One region of the Crassaminicella indica genome, then DNA from elsewhere that is predicted to be linked to it. Evidence: predicted binding sites of a transcription regulator. Region 1 holds the regulator's gene; each other region holds the start of a gene.
The links. The regulator HrcA, encoded in region 1, represses chaperone genes, less so after heat shock. The targets are predictions, from matches to a motif close to TGTTAGCACTCNNNNNNNNNGAGTGCTAACA.
Positions count from the first base shown of each region.

Region 2: a site for HrcA is predicted at 4,837-4,867, ahead of htpG (molecular chaperone HtpG). Genes of this name have one in related genera too.
Region 3: a site for HrcA is predicted at 2,475-2,505, ahead of groES (co-chaperone GroES). Genes of this name have one in related genera too.

Region 1 covers NZ_CP078093.1:2,681,163-2,688,972, forward strand. The annotation lists gene prmA (50S ribosomal protein L11 methyltransferase) at 1-581, opposite strand, end outside; gene dnaJ (molecular chaperone DnaJ) at 693-1,826, opposite strand; gene dnaK (molecular chaperone DnaK) at 1,949-3,781, opposite strand; gene grpE (nucleotide exchange factor GrpE) at 3,818-4,381, opposite strand; gene hrcA (heat-inducible transcriptional repressor HrcA) at 4,470-5,492, opposite strand; gene hemW (radical SAM family heme chaperone HemW) at 5,599-6,738, opposite strand; gene lepA (translation elongation factor 4) at 6,781-7,810, opposite strand, start outside.
Region 2 covers NZ_CP078093.1:1,769,400-1,777,209, reverse strand. The annotation lists gene KVH43_RS08330 (GT-D fold domain-containing protein) at 1-1,631, opposite strand, end outside; gene KVH43_RS08325 (glycosyltransferase family 2 protein) at 1,655-2,665, opposite strand; gene htpG (molecular chaperone HtpG) at 2,820-4,700, opposite strand; gene KVH43_RS08315 (EFR1 family ferrodoxin) at 4,912-5,721, opposite strand; gene KVH43_RS08310 (iron-containing alcohol dehydrogenase) at 5,980-7,185, opposite strand; gene KVH43_RS08305 (cupin domain-containing protein) at 7,354-7,677, opposite strand; gene hcp (hydroxylamine reductase) at 7,699-7,810, opposite strand, start outside.
Region 3 covers NZ_CP078093.1:414,853-422,662, reverse strand. The annotation lists gene KVH43_RS02085 (helix-turn-helix domain-containing protein) at 1-148, shown strand, start outside; gene KVH43_RS02080 (methyl-accepting chemotaxis protein) at 194-2,260, shown strand; gene groES (co-chaperone GroES) at 2,548-2,832, shown strand; gene groL (chaperonin GroEL) at 2,866-4,497, shown strand; purine riboswitch at 4,619-4,720, shown strand; gene guaB (IMP dehydrogenase) at 4,839-6,299, shown strand; gene guaA (glutamine-hydrolyzing GMP synthase) at 6,311-7,810, shown strand, end outside.

The sequences.
Region 1 (7,810 bases):
GCAGCTACAATAGAAAGTATTCCACTTCCACAGCCAATATCAAATACAGTTGACGTATCTTTTACATATTTTTCTAAATTTTGGATGCACATCATAGTTGTTTCATGGGTTCCTGTTCCAAATGCCATTCCAGGGTCAAGCTCTATAACAATTTCATCAAGAGAAGGTGTATATTCTTCCCAAGAAGGCTTTATTACTACTTGATCCCCTATTTTTTTAGGTTTATAATATTTTTTCCATGCATTCGCCCAATCCTCTTCATAAACTTCTGATGTTGTCACTTCTCCTAATCCTTTATCAAGATTATATTGTGGTATTTTTTCTACATTCTGTTTTATTAATTCTATTTTGTCTAATAGGTCTTCACTCTCTGGAAGATATCCCGTTACAATAGCTCCTTCATAATCACTTTGTAAAATCGATTCATCTAAATAATCCCAATCCCCTGATTGCTTTTCTTTAAAAATAGGATCATTTGGATCTTCTATGGCAACACCACCTACACCTACATCATATAAAATATTTGCTACCGCTTCAACAGCCTCTGTAGTCGTTTTAATTTTTACTTCTATCCATTTCATATACAAAACCTCCGTGCTTTTCACTTTATCTGTTATTATACCCTACAATATCTATATTTATCAGAAATTTTACAATACAAGGAAACACCCAGTCATGACTGGGTGTCTTTATTAAATACCAAAAACCTCTTTTACTTTATCAAAAAAGGATTTTCTTTGTTCATGTACATCTTCGCCCATTATATCTGCAAATTGTCTTAATAATTCTTTTTGTTTTTCATTTAATTTTTTAGGAACTTCTACTATAACTTTTACGTAAAGGTCACCTCTTCCATAACCCCTTAAGCTTGGTATTCCTTTACCTTTTATTCTAAATATCGTTCCACTTTGTGTTCCTTCTGGAATCTTATACTTAATTTTACCATCTAAACTAGGAACAATTAATTCATCTCCTAATGCTGCCTGTACAAAAGTAATTGGAATCTCGCAAATCACATCATTTCCATCTCTTTTAAATATCTCATGCGGTCTTACTCTTAAAACAATATATAAATCCCCATTAGGTCCACCTTTTTCTCCTGGTTCACCTTCTCCTCTGAGCGGAATAACAGAACCCGTATCCACGCCTGCTGGAACTTTTATTTGTATTTTCTTTTGTTTTAATTCTTTTCCTGTTCCATTGCATTTTATACAAGGATTTTCTATAATATAACCTTCTCCATTACATACATCACAAGTTTTTACATTTACAAATTGTCCTAATGGTGTTCTTGTTGCATAACGTACTTCTCCTGTTCCATTACATTTGCTACAAGTCTTTTTACTTGTTCCAGGCTTTGCTCCTGTACCATTACATGTGCTGCATTTTTCATGTCTTCTAATAATTACCTCTTTATCAGCTCCAAAAGCAGCTTCTTCAAAGGTTATAGCTAATTCATATCTTAAATCAGCACCCTTTTTAGGTCCTGCTTTTCTTCTTGAGCTTGAAAAGCCTCCGCCAAATATGTCAAATATATCTCCAAATATATCTTCAAATCCACCGAATCCAGCTGCTCCGCCAAATCCACCCTGTGCATTACCATCTACACCTGCATGACCGAATTGATCATATCTTGCTTTTTTATTTGGATCACTTAATATTTCATAAGCTTCATTGACTTCTTTAAACTTCTCTTCCGCCTCTTTATCTCCAGGATTTCTATCTGGATGATATTTCATAGCTAATTTTCTATAAGCTCTCTTTATTGTTTGCTCATCAGCACCACGGTCAACGCCTAAAACTTCATAATAATCTCTTTTAGACACCCTTCTCACCGCCTTTCTAATCAGGTTTTGTGAGAATCACAAACTATATCAATTATATGAAAAATATCTATTTTTCGCAAGACTTTTCACATTTTCAAGGCACCCTATTGGGTGCCTTTTATTTATTTATCATCATCTACAACTTCATAATCTGCATCTACAACATTCTCTTGCTGTGTTTGTGTATTTTGACTCTCAGCTGCTCCTTGACCTTGCTGTGCTGCCTGTTCATACATTTTTTGAGATAATGCATGGAAAGCACTTGTTAATTCTTCTGTTGCTTTTTTAATTTCTTTTGTATTATCACCTTCTAAAGCTTTTTTAAGCACTTCAAGCTTTGATTCGATATTTGTTTTTTCTTCAGTACTAATTTTGTCTCCAACTTCTTTTAGAGCTTTTTCCGTTTCATAAACCATTGTGTCTGCTTTATTTTTTGCTTCAATAGCTTCTTTTCTTTTCTTATCTTCCTCTGCATACTGTTCAGCTTCTTTTATTTTTTTCTCTATTTCTTCATCACTTAAATTTGTTGATGCAGTAATTGTAATCTTTTGCTCTTTTCCTGTACCTTTATCCTTTGCACTAACATTTACAATACCATTCGCATCAATATCAAATGTTACTTCAATTTGAGGTACTCCTCTTGGTGCTGGCATAATTCCACCTAGTTGGAATCTACCTAATGTTACATTATCACTTGCCATTTGTCTTTCTCCCTGTAGCACATGAATATCAACTGTTGTTTGATTATCTGCTGCAGTAGAAAAGATCTGGCTCTTTCTTGTAGGAATAGTTGTATTTCTTTCTATAAGCTTTGTAAATACTCCTCCTAAGGTTTCTATTCCTAATGAAAGCGGTGTTACATCAAGCAACAATACATCTTTTACTTCTCCTGTTAATACACCTGCTTGAATAGCAGCTCCTAATGCTACACATTCATCTGGATTTATTCCTTTATGAGGTTCTTTTCCAGTAAGTTTTTTAACAGCTTCTTGCACTGCTGGAATTCTAGTTGAACCTCCTACAAGGATCACCTTATCAATCTCTCCTGTTGAAAGCCCTGCATCCTTTAATGCTTTTCTTGTTGGTTCCATTGTAGCTTCAACTAGATGTGCTGTAAGCTGATTGAATTTCGCTCTTGTCAAATCAATATTTAAGTGCAATGGTCCCTCTGCTGTAGCTGTAATAAAAGGAAGATTAATATTCGCTGTTTGTGTACTTGATAACTCTTTTTTCGCTTTTTCAGCAGCTTCTTTTAATCTTTGTAAAGACATCTTATCCTTTCTTAAATCAACGCCATGCTCTTTTTGGAAGCTTTCAGCTAAGAAATCTATAATTGCTTGGTCAAAGTCATCTCCTCCAAGATGATTATTTCCATGAGTAGCTAATACTTCAAATACTCCATCTCCAAGCTCTAGAACAGAAACATCAAAAGTACCTCCACCTAAGTCAAATACCATAATTTTTTGATGTTCATTTTCTTTGTCAAGTCCATATGCTAGTGATGCTGCTGTAGGCTCATTGATAATTCTTTTTACTTCAAGACCTGCAATTTTTCCAGCATCCTTTGTTGCTTGTCTTTGACTATCTGTAAAATATGCAGGAACAGTAATAACTGCTTCTGTAACCTTTTCACCTAAATAGCTTTCAGCATCTGCTTTTAACTTCATAAGAATCATTGCTGAAATTTCTTGTGGTGAATAATCTTTTCCATCAATATTTACTTTATAGTCAGTACCCATATGTCTTTTTATAGATATAATCGTCTTATCAGGATTTGTAATCGCTTGTCTTTTAGCTGTTTCTCCTACTAATCTTTCCCCATTCTTTGTAAATGCAACAACAGATGGTGTCGTTCTATTACCTTCAGCATTTGGAATTACAACAGGCTCTCCACCTTCTAAAACTGCAACACATGAATTAGTTGTTCCTAAGTCAATACCAATTACCTTACCCATTGTTTCATTTCCTCCTTCATCTTATATATAAAATTTTTATTTTACAACTTTAACCATGCTTGGTCGAATTGTTTTACCATTAAGAATATATCCTTTTTGAAAAACATCTATGACTGTATTGCTTTCATACTCATCACTTTCTTCCTGCATTACAGCATGATGAAAGTTTGGATCAAACTCTTTTCCTAAAGCTTCAATCTCCTCTACTCCATTTTTTTTGAATACATCTAAAAGTTGCTGTAGAATCATCTCTATACCTTGTGTAAAAGATTCATCCTTTCCTTCGTCTTTATAAGATTTTACAGCTCTTTCAAAATTGTCTACAATTGGAAGTAAATCTAAAATTAATTTTTCATTTGCTAATTGATAGATTTCGCTCTTTTCTTTTTCGACTCTTTTTTTATAATTTTGAAAATCTGCTGTCATTCTCAAATACTTACTATTTAGCTCTTCCTTTTCTTCTTGCAACTTTTTAATATCTACACTAGCTTCATCCATTTGTACTTCTTTTTCTGCATCTAAACTGCTATTTACAGCTTCATCATTTTTATTATCTACTTTCTCATCATTTTGCTCTTCTTTATAAGTATTCCCTTCCATTGCTTTCACCTACCTAGCTTTATATTTTAAATATGTAGATAGATATAGTGCAAAATAAAATTACTTTGCACCCTATCTATATTCTTTTTTAGCGATCATTTAATAATTCTGTTAAATTTTTAGTCACATAATCTACAACAGAAATAATATGCTCATAGTTCATCCTTGTAGGTCCAATCACTCCAATTTTTCCAACAATAAATCCTTTTACCTTATAGGTTGCCGTTACTATACTACAGTCTTTCATTTCTTCATGCTTGTTTTCTTTCCCAATAGTAATATCTAAGCCATCTTTACTATTCATTAACAATTCCATAATCTGCTTTTTCTGATCCAACATCTCAATAAAATTTCTTGCTCTTTCGATATTATGGTACTCTGGCAAATGAAAAATATTTGTTATCCCATCTAAATATAACTGTACATTGACCATCTCTTCTAGTGTTGACAATAAAACTGGAATAATTGCATCAATTAATGAATGAAATATTCTCATCTCGGTTTTTATTTCTTCAACTGCATGAATATCAATATCTCTTATAGTTAATCCTTTAAGTTTACTATTTAATATTTTAGATATCATGCCTAAGTTATCAAAAGTATAATCTTCATTAATTCTTAAAATTGCATTTTTTACAATGCCAGATTCTGATACGATCACAAGCAATATGCTTTTTTCATCAATTGGAACTAGCTGTACTGATTTTAACTTGCTTTGCTCAAACTGTGGAGATAAAACAATAGAAGTTAATTTCGTCATTTGAGACAAAATTTTTGAAGTAGTCGTAATTATTTGTTCTAATTCTCCTACTGATTCTATAAAGCTCTTTTTTATAGCCTGCTTTTGATTTTGAGCTAGCTTATCTAAAATCATTAAGCTATCTACATATAACCTATAACCTTTATCCGATGGAATCCTCCCTGCAGAAGTATGGGGTTGGTATAAAAACCCCATTTCTTCTAAATCCGCCATCTCATTGCGTATAGTCGCAGCACTTACTCCTAAATCATACTTTTTCATCAAGGTTCTTGAGCCTATCGGTTCAGCTGTAGAAATAAAATCTTTTATTATGGCCTGCAGAATCCTCAACTTTCTTTCTCCCAGTTCCATAATATCACTCCTATTTGTTAGCACTCTCATTGAATGAGTGCTAATCTATTACGATTTTAACTTATCATTAATAAAAACATTTGTCAATATCATTTTTGCTATTTTTTTAATCTAATAAAAAAGCTACAAAGACTTGGTTAGATAAGTCTATCCCTTTTCTAGTCAATCGTATGCTTTTTTCATCTGTATATAAAAGTCCCTGTTTTTTAAGCTTCATAATTTCTTCCCCATAAACATCATAAGGATTAAATCCAAATCGATCCTTAAATTCATCAATCACTATCCCTCTTATCATTCTTAGTCCTAAAAACATATATTCTGAAATTTCATCTTTTTTTGAAATGATTTCTTCAAATGCACAAGGACTTATATTTTTATGAATATTATCTATATACTCCTCCATTATTTTAGTATTTGAAAAGCGTTTTTTATTAAAATATGAATGAGCCCCTAAACCGAATCCAATATATTCTTTATCTTTCCAATAGATTTGATTGTGTATGCACTCTTTTCCTTTCTTTGCAAAATTAGATATTTCATAGTGTTTATAATCATAAGCAGATAAATAATCTATTGCAAAATGGTGCATATCTCGATCAAGTTCTTCTGAAGGTAAGTTTAAGCTTCCTTTTTCATATAACTCATTAAAAACTGTATTTTCTTCTATTTTCAAGCTATATGCTGAAATATGTTCTGGATTCAACTGAACAACATGATATAAAGTTTCCTCCCAGTCCTTTAAGCTTTGATCAGGCAACCCAAACATCAAATCAATATTAATATTTTCAAAACCTATTTCTCTTGCTAATAAAAAGTTTTTCAAAAATTCTTCTTTATTATGTATTCTTCCTAAACTTTTTAGATGAATATCTTGCCATGCTTGAAGCCCCATACTTAGTCTATTAACATTATTATTTAAATAATATACAAGATTTTCTTTATTAAGTGTTCCCGGATTGCTTTCTATAGAAAATTCTAAATCTTTATTAATATGAAAGTTTGAATAAATTGCATCTATTATTTTATCCATTTCTTTGATTGGAAGAATCGATGGAGTTCCTCCTCCTATAAATATAGATTTTATTTCATATGCTTTTAACTTTTCTTTCCATCCCCTTATTTCTTCTCTCAAAGCATCTATATATTTTGTAATATATTTTTCCATATTACTAAAAGAACAAAAATCACAATAAAAGCATTTTTGTTTACAAAACGGTATGTGAATATATATGCCTATTTCTTTCATTTATTTTCACCTCTTTTAGCAAAAATAGTCACCATTTGGTGACTATCTTTTATCATCATATTTTAATACAGCCATGAAAGCTTCTTGTGGTACTTCTACTGACCCTAATTGTCTCATACGTTTTTTACCCTCTTTTTGTTTTTCTAAAAGCTTTTTCTTTCTAGATATATCTCCCCCATAGCATTTCGCTAATACATCTTTTCTCATAGCACTAATGGTTTCTCTCGCAATAACCTTTGTACCAACAGCTGCTTGTATTGGAATAGCAAACATATGGCGTGGAATTACTTCTTTTAATTTTTCGCAAACAACTCTACCTCTAGATTGGGCTTTACTCTCATGTACTATCATTGAAAATGCATCTACAACCTCTTTATTTAATAATATATCCAATTTTACAAGTTTTGATCTTTGATAACCTTTGAATTCATAGTCTAAGGACCCGTACCCTCTTGTTTTAGATTTTAAAGCATCAAAGAAATCATATATTACCTCATTTAATGGAAGTTCATAATGTAGTGACACTCTTTTGTCATCTATATATTCCATATGCTTCATAGTTCCTCTTCGATCTTGACATAACTCCATAATATTTCCAACATATTCATTAGGAACCATAATATTTGCATCTACAATAGGCTCTTCCATGAAAGCTATTTCCTGAGTTGGAGGTAAATTTGTTGGATTTTGAATCATCAAAACTTCCCCATCTGTTTTCGTGATTCTATATATAACACTTGGAGATGTAGTAATTAGATTCAAATCAAATTCTCTTTCTAGTCGCTCTTGAATAATCTCCATATGAAGCAGTCCTAAAAATCCACATCTAAAACCAAATCCTAATGCATTAGAAGTTTCAGGTTCAAATTCTAACGCAGCATCATTTACTTTTAATTTTTCCAATGCATCTCTCACATTTTCATATTTTTCTCCTTCTGCTGGATACACACCACAATATACCATTGGCACTACTTTTTTATAACCGGGTAGTGGTTCATCAGTAGGGTTTTGCGCACTGGTAACAGTATCACCCACTCTTGTGTCCGCTACATTTTTTATGCTTGCTGTTATA
Region 2 (7,810 bases), 910 kb from region 1:
TCAATTTTCCCTTCCTTTAAACACCTGCTAATATAAGGAACTTGCCAACGCTCATGTATAAAAGCTTCTACTTTCAAGCCACTGTTAGGAGCAATATACTCTTTATAGTTTTCACATCCTTTTTTTGATCCTATTACCATAACCTTTGGCATATAGTTTTTATTTCTTCTAAAAAGCCTATAAATTGCTCTCGATGAAGCAATTTGTATTTCTTTAAGAGTTTCTCTTGCATTTTTATTAGATAAAGATTCATTATGCATACGATATTGCACTAAAACTTTTGGTACATTTTCAATTTCACCTTTTTCTAATAACCTAAGCCATAAATCATAATCATAAACAATTTTAAAATCCGTATTATATCCCCCTACATCAAAAAAACTATCTTTAGAAAACATTACCGAACTATGAGTAAGAGGACATCCATAATAAATATTTTTTCTAATTTCTTCTCTCGATCTAAAAAAATTTCTTTTTTGAGCAATACTTTTTAAATTATACTCTGAAATATTATCTCTTCCACTTATACATTCAATAAAAGATCCTACTCCTACTAATAAAGGATGTTCAAGAACATATTTTACCTGTTCCTCTATTCTAGTTGGATAACTATTATCATCTGCATCTTGTATTGCAATCCACGATCCATTCGCTTCCTTAATGCCTATATTTAGTGCATTAGCAGCACCTCTATTATCCTTTAAATGAATAACCCTTACTCTATTATCAGTTATCTGATCTAATATATCCTTTGTTGTATCAGTAGAACCGTCATTTACAATTATTATTTCAATATTTTTATATGTCTGAGATAACATACTATCTAAAGCCTCTTTTAAATATATCTCACCATTATGAACAGCCATAACCATAGATACAAGCATTTTTTTAGTATTCCTCGCCTTCCAATTCCTTAATATTTTTTCATAATTAAAATTTTCTCCATCAATAAGTTTATCTAATGCATGACCAAAATCTATTACAACTTTATTTGTTTTTTTAGCTAATCTAGGAGCAAGAATAGTTGCTGGAATTCCCGCAGAAAGCAAAGCAATATCCCAATCTGTTCTCTTATATAATTCATCATAAACAATTTCTATTTCCTCATAGCCTTCCAAAATAGTAGTATAAACTACATGAATACCTTGAGCTTCAAAAATATGATAAGCCTCAGCTGCTCTTCGACCAACTAATGCAATTTTTTTGTCTTTTAAACATCTCCAAAATCTATCATTTTTTATCATTTCATGGGTAATAAAAGCTGAACAAACATGTTTTGGTCTAAAATCTAAATACTTTATAAATTCTAAGGTTAGCTTAGCAGCTTCTTGATCCTCCATAGCTTTACCACATAATGTATGAAAGCCTACAATATCCGTAGCCTTTAATGCTTTGATTAAAGCTTCTTTAATTGTTGCTATAGATGCTGTTGCACCTGCATAAGAACTATTTGGCTCAAAAAATTTTGTCCAATTGGGAAATTGTAGCCATCCCATATAAGCTATTTCTCCATGCCCAAAACGACTAATAGAAAGAGGCTTATGCTTTTTTATAGCTTCATCTATAAAATCCAATACTTGATCAATATCCATTATTGCTTGTTCATAGTCATAAATATTATTGTTCTTCATACATTAACCTCCCTTCAAAAACTTTACAGGGTCGACCATAAGGTAAAAAAATCTTTATTTAACTTTAATCCTTTGTTTTTTAAGAAATTTTTTAGCTTTAATTCATCTGTAAAATTACTAAGAATAATGAAAGCATCTATTTTACCATCCTTATAGTCCATATAATCATTTTCAACATTCTCCTTTTTATAATCAAACCTCATTTCATTAATCTTCAAATTTTCTTCTAGCATCATTAATTCTTTGAACATTTGGCAACCTCTATTTGTTCCATAAACTATTACACAGGGTTTATTTTTTTTATTATAAAAACAGTAATCTCGGATATATTTAGTAGAAGCTATTAAAAACTCACTAGCTGTTTTTTTTATATTTAAATTGGATAATGAATTAGATGATATTCTATATTTATATAAAACTTTAGGTATATTCTCTATTGGACCTATAAATGCTAAGCGCATATACAAATCATAATCATAAGCAATTCTATATTTAGGATTATATTTTCCAGCCTTAAAATAAGCTTTCTTAGATATAAAAAGTGAACCATGAGTGAGAGGAGAGCCTTTAAATAGCTCCTCTTTTATCTGCTTCCATGTAATGATTGAATTTTTATATCTTTCAATACTTTTCATATGTGTAATCTTTTTTGCTGAAATATTTTTTCCCTCAATACATTTAATAAAGGAGCCTACAGCCACCACATGAGGCTTCCTTTTTACATAAGCCACTTGCTCCTTAATACGATCAGGCAAACTGATATCATCTGCATCATGTATAGCAATCCAGTCCCCTTCTGCTTTTTCAATAGCTATATTTAATGCATTAGCTGCACCTTGATTTTTATTTAATTGAATAATCTTTACTCTTTCATCTTTAACCGCATTAAGTATATTTTTAGTACCATCTGTAGAACCATCATTAACTATAATACACTCTAAATTTGGATATGTTTGAGCTAAAATACTATCTATAGTTTCTTTCAAATATTCTTCACCATTGTAAACCCCCATTACAATAGATACTTTCACCATATTTATCTCCTTCTCATTTAAAATGCAAATATTTATTATTATAGTATTTAATTAGCAATACTAGTGTTACATAATAGTGTAAAATAAAAAACTACAAAAAAATAAGAGCATATGACTAATGTCATCTGCTCTACATCATTATAAATAACAATTATTAAATCATTATTTTGCAAATATCTTCTGTAAAAGCCACAGGATCGTTTATTGGCAATCCTTCTATCAACAATGCTTGATTATACAATATATTTGTATAAAGCTTTAGCTTTTCTTTATCATTTTCAAAAGCTTCTTTTAATGTCTTAAATATATCATGTTGAACATTTATTTCTAAAATCTTATCTGCTTTTATCTCTGGATGATTTGGCATAGCATTTAATACTTTTTCCATTTCTATAGTAAATTCTCCATCATTTGACAAACATACAGGATGATTTTTTAATCTTTTTGATACTACTACATCTTTAACTTTACCCTTTAAAACATTTTTCATATATTCAAAAACTTCTTTGCTATCCTCGTATTCTTTATTAGAAGCATTTTCATTATCTTCTTCTTCAATCCCTAAATCACCACTTGAAACAGATTTGAATTCCTTGCCTTTATAATTCATAAGCATTTTAACAGCAAATTCATCTATATCATCAGTAAAGTATAATATCTCATATCCTTTTTCTGCTACTAATTCTGTTTGAGGTAATTTTTCAATTCTCTCATTTGTTTCTCCAGCAGCATAGTAGATATATTTTTGTTCTTCTGGCATACGAGATATATATTCTTCTAAAGTTACCATTTTTTTCTCTTTTGAGGAATAAAACATCAATAAATCTTGTAACACTTCTTTATTGGCACCAAAATCGCTATAAACACCATATTTTAACTGTCTTCCAAATGTTTTATAAAACTGCTCATATTTTTCTCTTTCATTTTTCAACATATTTTTTAATTCATTTTTTATTTTATTTTTAATGTTTTTTGCAATAACTTTTAACTGTCTGTTGTGCTGTAGCATTTCTCTTGATATATTCAAGGATAAATCTTCTGAATCAACCATTCCTTTTACAAAGCTAAAATAATCTGGTAACAAATCTGCACATTTGTTCATGATTAATACACCATTAGAATATAACTCTAAACCTTTTTCGTATTCCTTAGTGTAAAAATCATAAGGCATTTTTTCTGGAATAAATAAAATAGCATTATATCTTACAGCTCCATCTACACTAATATGAATATATTTTGCCGGCTTATCAAAGCCATAATGCTTTTCAGCATAAAAATTCTCATAATCTTCCTTTTTAAGCTCATTTTTATTTTTTCTCCAAATAGGCACCATACTGTTTACAATTGTTTCTTCTACATATTCTTCATATTCATTTTCTGTACCTTCTTTTAATTTTCTTTTCGTTACATCCATTTTTATAGGATATCTAATAAAATCGGAATATTTTTTAATGATCGCCCTTAATCTATATTCTTCTAAATACTCGTCAAATTTTTCATCCTCTGTATTTTCTTTTATTTTTAATATAATATCTGTTCCAACAGCTTCCTTTTCACATGGTTCAATAATATAACCATCTGCACCTGTTGCTTCCCACTTAAAAGCTTCATCACTTCCTAAAGCTTTAGTTATTACAGTAACCTTATCAGCCACCATAAATGCAGAATAAAATCCTACACCAAACTGTCCTATAATATCAAAGCCATCTTTTAACTCATTTTCTTTTTTAAATGTAAAAGAACCACTCTTTGCAATAACACCTAAATTTTCCTCAAGCTCTTCTTTTGTCATACCTATCCCTGTATCAGAGATTTTTAATATCCTATTTTCCTTATCATATGACACTTTAATATAATAATCATCTTTATTAAAAGTCAAATTCTCATCTGTTAATGCTTTGTAATAAATTTTATCGATTGCATCACTAGCATTAGAAATCAACTCTCTTAAAAAAATCTCCCTATGGGTATAAATTGAGTTAATCATTAAATCTAATAATCGTTTAGATTCTGCTTGAAACTGTTTTTTTTCCAATTTAATCGCTCCCCTCATCGTGAACTACCCCCACTTACTTCATTAAACTGGGGGCTTCAAAAGAAGATTGATAGTCAATATATTTAATGCTCCATTAACATCTAAAATGAAGGTTTCTTATTTAAAATTTTTATATTATTAGCACTCTCTCAAGGCGAGTGCTAATTCCAATTTTAAAATACACTTTTATTAATGATTTGTCAATACTTTTTTATATAAAAATTTCTGGTTCTCTTCTCTCTATACAATCTATTTCTAATTCATGCTTATGTCTTAAATAATCTTTATCATCATAATATTTTGCATTAACAGGACATTTTTTAATACAGGCACCACATTTAATACAAATTCCGTTGAATTTAGATACATCTTGATAATCAATAGAACCCATAGGACAAATACTTACACAAAGTTTACAATCAATACAATTGCTATTTGTTTTTGGCTTAACCTTTCTAATATCCACAGGATTACCATTTTTATCTTTAGGCATATAATATTTTCTATAAGGCTTATTTCCATTTACAATTACAGTTTGAATCTCATCCTGCGTAGTTATTTTTTTATATATCTGTTTTGCAAAATCACTTACTATAGCCATATCCTTTTCATCTGGTCTATTTTTTGCAAGAATTTTAGAGAATGAATGTTCTCCTATAAATGCTCCTCCTGCAATCACCTTAAACCCATTTGATTCTAAAATATCTTTTAATTCTATTAAAGCATCATCATAATTTCTATTACCATAAACAACTACAGGAATTGCTAATGCACCATTCCCTGTAATCGTATTTAAATATTTCAGCAATACATTAGGTACTCTTCCTGCATAAACAGGAACACCTACAACAACAACATCTTCTTTTGTAAAAGATACAGGCTTTTTTCTAGCTTCTGGTAGTGTAAAATCAATATGATTGATATTACTCATATTCTTTGAAAGCTTCTCAGCTATTCCTAATACTATTTTTTTAGTTGTATCTGTTGCACTAAAATATAATGTATTTATTTTTTTATTCACTATAATCCCCCCTATAATCAATTTAGTTATGTGAATATTTACCAACTCTTATTATACTACGCTTAGAACTATTATGCTATAATGTCTAAGCTCATAATAAATCTATTTTACTAATTTGTTATAAAAAGATATAATTAAAGCATAGTAAAAATTTTCAAAAAAAAATAATTCACCGGCATAACCTTTCGGGCGTGACGGTGAATTATAAGCCATAGCTCTATGAGCTATGGCTTAAATTATAAATATTTTACAATATTATTATAAAGATTCTCTATAAACCTTCTCTACTAATTCTTTAGTTGCTGGTATTGGAGAACAGCCTAACAATAAATCTAAGCTAGGAGTTGTAAATGCTAATTCAACTAATTTTTTTATATCCTCTTCTTTAAATCCTAAATCAGTTAATGTCTCCTTAACACCAACTGTTGCTAACCATTCCTTAACACCTGTTGCTGCTTTTTCAGCTTCTTCTTTTGTACCCTTAAGCTCTGGCACTATTGGAGATAATACATCTGCTAATACTTCAGCTCTTGCTGGATAAATATTTCTCACTACTGCTGGCAATAACATAGCTAATCCTAAACCATGTGCTAAATCAGGCTTTATAGCACTCAACGGATGTTCTAAAGCATGAGTCAGATGAAGCATGCCATTATCAAAACAAATTCCTGCAATTGTAGAAGCATATGTAAGATAATATCTTGCTTCTAAATCTTCCCCATTTTCCAATGCCACTGGTAGATATTTAGCCATCAACCTTACTGTTTCTTTAGCTAGCATTACAGAATATGGAGTCGTTACAGCTGTAGTACAAGCTTCTACAACATGGTTAATAGCATCTATTGATGTATATGCTGTCTGCGACTTAGGAAGGGATACCATTAATTTTGGATCATCTATAGAATATATTGGATAACTAAAATCATAAGCTATCGCTGGTTTATATTCTTTTCCACCTTCTAATACGCTTACAACTGCAAATCGATCTGCTTCTGTTCCTGTTCCATGTGTTGTATTAATAGCTATTACTGGAAGAGCCTTAGTTGGTGTGAATTTATACTCATATAAATCTGCTGTTGTATATTCTTTATATAAAGTCATAATTGCCACAGATTTTGCTGTATCAATAGGACTTCCACCACCAATACCAATAACTGCTTTAGCTCCTAATTCTATTGCCATCTTTGTTGCTTCATCAACTTGAGTGCTTAATGGATTTGGAGTTACTTTATTATATAATACAAACTCAATATAATTCTCCTTCAGGGCTTTTTCTACATAATGCCACGCACCACATTTTATATAAGATGACTTTCCTGTTACGATTGCTACCTTATCAATTCCTTTCTCTCTTATTTCCTTAGCTATATCAAATATTTTTTCAATTGCACCTGCTCCTAAAAATATACTGGTTTTTCCTCTTAATTCTCTTACTTCATTAATTGGCATAGTTTTTTCCCACACAATGCAAACCCCTTTCGTTAATTTTTTATCATTTTGCTTATAATAAATTATAAAGGGATCATAAAAGGTTGTCAATTATTTTATCAGGCAATTGTTAATATTTTAATTTTTCATTTTATAGATAAACAACATCAACACATAAGATTATGCATTGATGTCTTATTCTATCTATTTATTAAAATGATCTGGTGCTGGAGCTTTTATAACAATTAGCTCGAGAACATCATCATGAAGATTCTTTACATTCATTTTTGTATTATAAGGAATTTTAAGTATAGCTCCTCTTACATATTCATGAACCTCCTGCTCATCTAATTGTATTGACAGTACACCTTTAATTACTGTCATATAAACATTAGAATTTGAATAATGCTCAGGCAATCCTTCTCCTTTGTTAAAAATCATATGAATATAATTGATATTTTCATCCATAATAATTTTTTCAACAGCTGTATTATCTTCTGTACTATAACTGAATACTTGCTCTATCATAAATTTCCCCTCTCTTTTAGCTTATCCTAAAAATTGTTCTAAATCTTCGTCTACACTATTGATCCCGTTAATACCAAAATTATCAACAAGCACTTTTGCTACATTAGGTGATAAAAATGCTGGTAGTGTTGGT
Region 3 (7,810 bases), 490 kb from region 1:
TTTTTTAAAGGATTATCCTGATAAATGGTCTGCTTATAAAGCAAGAGTAGATTTGATAAAACCGTATTTTTGTTATACCAATCGTGCAAATATACCAGAGTGGTTTGAGTGTAAAGTACAAGAAGATATACATTCACAAATAATTTAAACTAATATTTATTTGATAGATTTAATTTATAAGGAGGCATTTGTAATGTTTAAAAGATTTAGAAGTATTAAAGCACAATTTTTAGCTATATCTATAATGATTATTTTAGTTTTGTTAATAGCTATTGGAGGAATTGTAAAATATCAAGTAAGTACAAAAGCTAGAAAAGATTATTTTGCTAATTCTAATGAACGTATGGAGACAGTAGCAAGAACAATTAAAATATTTTATGACCAAATAGATAATGATATAAATATGTTTGCAAAGCATCCATTGGTCCTTCAATCTGTTAATAATATTACTACATATAAAAATAATAACGAAAAAATTCAGATAACTCCTTCGAGAAATGGAGGAGTAGAACAAGAGATTTTTGAGATGTTTAAGCATTATGCTAATACCCATAAAGGGACAAAATATGTATATTTAGCAACTAAAGATGGTGGTTATTTAGTATATCCAGAAGGTGTTGTAGAAAAAAATTATGATCCAACAAAAAGAGTATGGTATAAAACTGCTTTAAGTGGAAATGGTTCTATAAAAAGAACAGCTCCATATTTGTCACTCGAGGACAAGTCTGTAAATATTAGCAATGTGAGGTCATTTGCGGATAAAGATGGAAATTTGCTTGGAGTAATAGGAATTGATGTTGAACAGTCAGTCATTAGTGATATGCTAAATAAAATGAAAATAGGTAAAACAGGATTTTTTATGCTGGCACATAATACAGGTATTATTTTAGCAGATGGGAATAATCCTGATAATAATTTTAAAAGAATAGAAGAAGTTGGGATAGAAGGATTAGATAAGATATTAGATAAGAATTTAAAGACTTTTAATATAACTATTGATGGAGAAAAATATGTTACAAATCTATATAGAGTGGATGGTATAGATTGGGTTTTAGCATCATTTATGTCAGAAAATGAATTAATAGCAGATGCTCAAAATATATTTTTTAAAATTTTAATTGCTTTAATAATTGTGTTAATTATAACAATTGTTTTCATTAGCGTTAGTGTAAAGAGGATTACTACTCCTATTATAAAAACTTCTGATTATTTACAATTACTTGCAGAGGGAGATTTTTCTAAGGAGATTGATCATAAGTATTTAGTTAGAAAAGATGAAATAGGAGCTATGATGAATAGTATTAATAATATGAAAAATTCATTGAAGAATTTGATGAATAGTATTAAAAGTGAATCAATAGTTATAGAAGGCGAAGTAGAATATGTTATGAATCATATGTATGTGTTAAATGATAATTTAGGAGAGATCTCGGCAACAACAGAAGAACTTGCAGCGAGTATGGAAGAGATGGCTGCTTCATCAGAAGAAATGACAGCAACATCTCAAGAAATTGAAATAGCAGTTCAAACTATGACAAAGAGATCTCAAGAAGGTGCAATTGCTGCTAGTGAAATAAGTGAGAGGGCAAAAAATACTAAAGAAAATATTCATGCTGCTCAAAAGAAAATATATGAAGTGTTTACTAATACAAAAAAAGAACTTGAAGAGGCAATAAAAAATTCAAAGGTAGTTGAACAAATTCATATCTTGTCCGAATCTATAATGCAGATAACAGAAAAAACGAACCTACTTGCATTAAATGCTGCTATTGAAGCGGCAAGAGCTGGAGAAGCAGGAAGAGGCTTTTCAGTTGTAGCCGAAGAAATAAGAAAGCTTGCAGAGCAATCAAAAGATACTGTGCTTAAAATTCAAGATGTAACAACTAAAGTTATAAATTCAGTAGATAATCTTTCGAGCAGTTCAAATAGTTTGCTTACTTTTATGTCTACAGATGTAGTGGATAATTATAAGGTTATGTTAGATTTAGCAGAAAAATATGATGGAGATGCAAAGTTTGTAGATGAGCTGGTAAATGAATTTAGTACTACTTCTGAAGAACTTTTAGCTTTTATAAAAAATGTTTTAGTTGCTATTGAGAGTGTTGCTTCAGCAGCTAACGAAGGTGCAATGGGAACTACAGATATAGCAAATAGAGCTGTTGAGGTAAATGGTAAGTCAAATGAAGTTGTGGAACAAGTTTTAAGATCAAAGAAAAGTGTGGATAAATTAAAAGAGGAAGTAGCTAAATTTAAGGTATAATGTTTACATGCTTTATAAGATATTAGCCGATAGAATTTATCGGCTTTTTTTGTAATGATTTTTATAAAACAAGAGAAAAAGAGAAAACAAAAGAAAAAAATAGATTTAATGAAAAAATGGAATAAAATTTAAAAAAATGAAATAAAATATGGAATATGGGTTTAAAATATAATATAATAGGATTTGATTAATAGATATAGATATAATACATTATAATTAGCACTCAACCTTAGTGAGTGCTAATAAAGTGTAAAAATTATAAATGAAATATATAAGGAGGGTTACTCATGAACATTAAACCATTAGGTGACAGAGTAGTCATTAAAAAACTTGAAGCAGAAGAAAAAACAAAAAGTGGTATTGTTCTTCCAACACAAGCAAAGGAACAACCACAAATGGCTGAAGTTGTAGCAGTAGGACCAGGTGGAATGGTAGATGGAAAAGAAGTAAAAATGGAAGTAAAAGTAGGAGACAGGGTAATTTTCTCTAAATATGCAGGAACAGAAGTAAAATACGATGGTGTTGAGTATACAATTTTAAGACAAAGTGATATTTTAGCAGTAGTTGAGTAATAAAAATAGATTACATAATAGGAGGGATTATTTATGGCAAAAGAGATTAAATTTTGTGAGGATGCACGCCGTAAATTAGAAGCTGGTGTAAACAAATTGGCGGATACTGTAAAAGTTACATTAGGACCAAAAGGAAGAAATGTAATTTTAGATAAAAAGTTTGGTTCACCACTTATTACAAATGATGGTGTTACTATAGCTCGCGAAATAGAATTAGAAGATGCTTATGAAAATATGGGTGCACAACTTGTAAAGGAAGTAGCTACAAAGACAAATGATGTTGCTGGAGATGGTACTACTACAGCTACATTATTAGCGCAAGCTATTATTAGAGAAGGACTTAAAAATGTTGCTGCTGGTGCAAACCCAATGATTCTTAAAAAAGGTATCCAAAGAGCTGTAGATGTTGCAGTAGAAGAAATTAAAAAGATTTCTAAAACTATTGAAAGCAAAGAAGCTATTGCACAAGTTGCATCTATCTCTGCAGCAGATGAAACAATTGGTAACTTGATTGCAGAAGCTATGGAAAAAGTAGGAAAAGATGGAGTTATTACTGTTGAAGAAGCAAAATCAATGGGAACTACTTTAGAAGTAGTTGAAGGTATGCAATTTGATAGAGGTTATTTATCTCCTTACATGGTAACAGATGCTGAAAAAATGGAAGCAGTACTTGAAAATCCATATATATTAATTACAGATAAGAAAATAACAAATATTCAAGATATTCTTCCAGTATTAGAGAAAATAGTACAACAAGGTAAAAAATTATTGATTATTGCTGAAGATGTTGAAGGAGAAGCATTAGCTACATTAGTTGTAAATAAATTAAGAGGAACATTTGAATGTGTTGCTGTAAAAGCTCCAGGATTTGGAGATAGAAGAAAAGCTATGCTTCAAGATATTGCAGTTCTAACAGGTGGTACTGTAATTTCTGAAGAATTAGGATTAGATATCAAAGAAACTACTTTAGATATGCTAGGTCGTGCAAATTCTGTTAAAATCGACAAAGAAAATACAACAATAGTTGATGGTGCAGGAGATAAGCAAGCGATTCAAGATCGTATAAGACAAATTAAAACTCAAATTGAAGAAACAACTTCTGATTTTGATAAAGAAAAATTACAAGAAAGACTTGCAAAGCTTTCTGGTGGTGTAGCAGTAATCGAAGTAGGTGCAGCTACTGAAACTGAATTAAAAGAAAGAAAATTAAGAATTGAAGACGCATTAAACGCAACAAGAGCTGCTGTTGAAGAAGGTATTGTTGCAGGTGGTGGTACAGCATTAATCAATACTATTGATGCTGTAGAAAAGCTAATAGAAACATTAAATGGAGATGAAAAAACAGGTGCAACTATTATTAGACGTGCTCTTGAAGAACCAGTTAGACAAATCGCTGCTAATGCAGGATTAGAAGGATCTGTAATTGTAGAGAAAGTTAAAAATAGTGAAATCGGCGTAGGCTTTGATGCATTAAATGAAAAATATGTAAATATGATAGAAGCAGGTATTGTTGACCCAACAAAGGTTACTCGTTCAGCACTTCAAAATGCTGCTTCTGTATCTGCAATGCTTCTAACAACTGAAGCTGCTGTTGCAGATATTAAAGAAGAAAATGCAGGTGCTGCAATGCCAGGAATGGGCGGCGGAATGCCAGGTATGATGTAATAAATGAAAGAGAATAGCTCGATTAGCTATTCTCTTTTTATATAATATGAATATTGCGAATATATTAATTTTCCTTAATTTATATTGACAGGATGGTGAATATTTGATACTTTATATAGAAAAATAAATATTGATTGCCTCTCATATATGTCCAAGGATATGGCTTGGATGTTTCTACAAGATCACCGTAAATGATCTGACTATGAGTGGAATTATTATATATATAGTGGATTTGTAGATAAACCATGTAATAATTTCACTCGTGAAATATTACATGGATTTTTTTGTATATATTGTAAAAAATATAAATAAAACATAGGAAAACAGAAAGGAAGGATAAGATGGAAGGAAAATTTATAAAAGAAGGATTAACATTTGATGATGTGCTATTGGTACCTCAAAAGTCTAATGTACTACCTAAAGATGTAAATACAAAAACAAGACTTACAAAAAAAATAAAATTGAATATTCCTTTAATGAGTGCGGGAATGGATACAGTAACAGAAGCAAAGCTTGCTATTGCTATTGCTAGAGAAGGTGGCATTGGGATTATTCATAAGAATATGTCTATTGAAGAGCAGGCTTTAGAGGTAGATAAAGTAAAAAGAAGCGAGCACGGTGTTATTGTAGATCCTTTTTACTTATCACCAGATCATGTGATTGCAGATGCATTAGAATTAATGGAAAGGTATCATATATCAGGTGTTCCAATCACAGATGAGAATAAAAAATTAGTAGGAATATTGACAAACAGAGATATAAGATTTGAAAATGATGTAAACAAAAAAATTGGAGATGCTATGACAAAAGAGAATTTGGTTACGGCAAGAGAAGGTATATCTATGGAAGAGGCAGAAAAGATATTAAAGAGTAGAAAAATAGAAAAGCTTCCAATTGTAGATGATGAAGGATATTTAAAAGGGCTTATAACAATAAAGGATATTGAAAAGGCAATACAATATCCAAATTCAGCAAAGGATATAAGAGGAAGACTGCTTGTTGGTGCTGCAATTGGTATTACAGGAGATATGATGGAAAGAGCAAAAGCTTTAATAAAAGCAGGTGTAGATGTAATAGTTATTGATACGGCTCATGGTCATTCACAAGGGGTATTAGATGCAGTAAAGAAAATAAAAGAAGCTTTTAAGGAAGTACAATTGATTGCAGGAAATGTGGCAACAGGGGAGGCAACAGAGGAATTAATTCTTGCTGGAGCAGATGCTGTAAAGGTTGGAATAGGACCTGGATCTATTTGTACGACAAGGGTAGTTGCAGGGATTGGCGTACCGCAAATTACAGCAATAGCTGATTGTGCAGCAGTTGCTCAAAGGTATGATATACCTATAATTGCTGATGGAGGAATCAAATATTCTGGAGATATTCCAAAGGCTATTGCTGCTGGTGCAGAAGTATGTATGATGGGATCTTTATTTGCTGGAACGGAAGAAAGTCCAGGAGAAACAGTAATCTATAAAGGAAGAAGCTTTAAAGTATATAGAGGGATGGGATCTTTGGGAGCTATGGCTGCTGGAAGCAAGGATAGATATTTCCAAGAGGATGCCAAAAAGTTTGTACCTGAAGGTGTAGAAGGAATGGTTCCATATAGAGGGAAATTAAAAGATATTGTATATCAAATGGTTGGTGGATTAAAAGCTGGAATGGGCTATTGTGGAGCAGCAAATATCAAGGACTTAATAAAAAATGGAAAATTTATCAAAATTACAGCAGCTTCACTTAAAGAAAGCCATCCGCATGATATTACTATTACAAAAGAAGCACCAAATTATAGTGTAAGAGACTAAAGGAGGAAGTTATGAATAGTCATGAATTAGTACTTGTTATAGACTTTGGAGGACAATATAAGGAATTAATTGCTAGACGTGTAAGGGAAGCAAAGGTTTATTGTGAGGTAGTTCCTTATACTACTTCTTTGGAAAAAATAAGAGAAAAAAATCCTAAGGGGATTATTTTTACAGGAGGACCTGCTAGCGTATATGCAGAAAATGCTCCTACAATTAGTAAAGAAATATTTGAATTAGGAATTCCAGTACTTGGGATTTGCTATGGTGGACAATTAATGGCACATTTATTTGGTGGAAAGGTAAGTAGAGCTCAGTCAAGAGAGTATGGAAGAGTAGCATTGCGTATAAAAAATAGAGAAGGTATATTTGTAGATATTCCTGATGATTCTAAATGTTGGATGAGCCATACGGACTTTATTGAGGTAGCACCAGTAGAATTTGAAGTTACAGCTACTACAGAACATTGCCCTGTAGCAGCTATGAGAAATCGTGATAAAAAATTATATGCAGTACAATTCCACCCAGAGGTAGAGCACTCTGAAAAAGGAAAAGAAATGATAAAAAATTTCCTATATGAAGTATGTGGTTTAAGTGGAGATTGGGATATGCATAACTTTACTGAACAAAGTATAAAAGAGATAAAAGAAAAAGTAGGAGATAAAAAAGTACTTTGTGCATTATCAGGGGGAGTAGATTCATCTGTAGCAGCAGTGATGGTGCATAAAGCTATAGGAGATCAATTAACTTGTATTTTTGTAGATCATGGACTTCTTCGTAAGAATGAAGGAGATCAAGTAGAACAAATATTTAAAGAAAAATTCCATATGAATTTGATAAGAGTCAATGCACAGGAAAGATTCTTAGGAAGACTAAAAGGTGTAACAGATCCTGAAACAAAGAGAAAAATTATAGGAGAAGAATTTATTCGTGTATTTGAAGAAGAAGCTTCAAAGCTTGGACAAATAGATTATTTAGTACAAGGAACAGTTTATCCAGATGTTATTGAAAGCGGAACAGATACAGCATCTGTTATAAAAAGTCATCACAATGTAGGTGGTCTTCCTGAAGATATGGAGTTTTCATTAATAGAACCTTTAAGACAATTATTTAAAGATGAGGTAAGAAAGGTCGGAGAAGAATTAGAAATTCCAGAAGAAATTGTATGGAGGCAGCCTTTCCCTGGACCAGGGCTTGCGATAAGAGTTCTTGGTGAAATCACAGAGGAGAAGCTTCATATAGTAAGAGAATCAGATGCAATTTTAAGAGAAGAAATAAGAAAAGCAAACCTTCATCGCAAAATATGGCAGTATTTTACTTGCTTGCCTAACATCAGAAGTGTTGGGGTAATGGGAGATGAAAGAACGTATTCTCATGCAGTAGCTATAAGAGCTGTAACAAGTAGTGATGGTATGACTTCAGATTGGGCAAGGATTCCATATGAAGTACTTGAAAGAATATCAAATAGAATTGTAAATGAAGTGGATAATGTAAATAGAATCGTTTATGATATA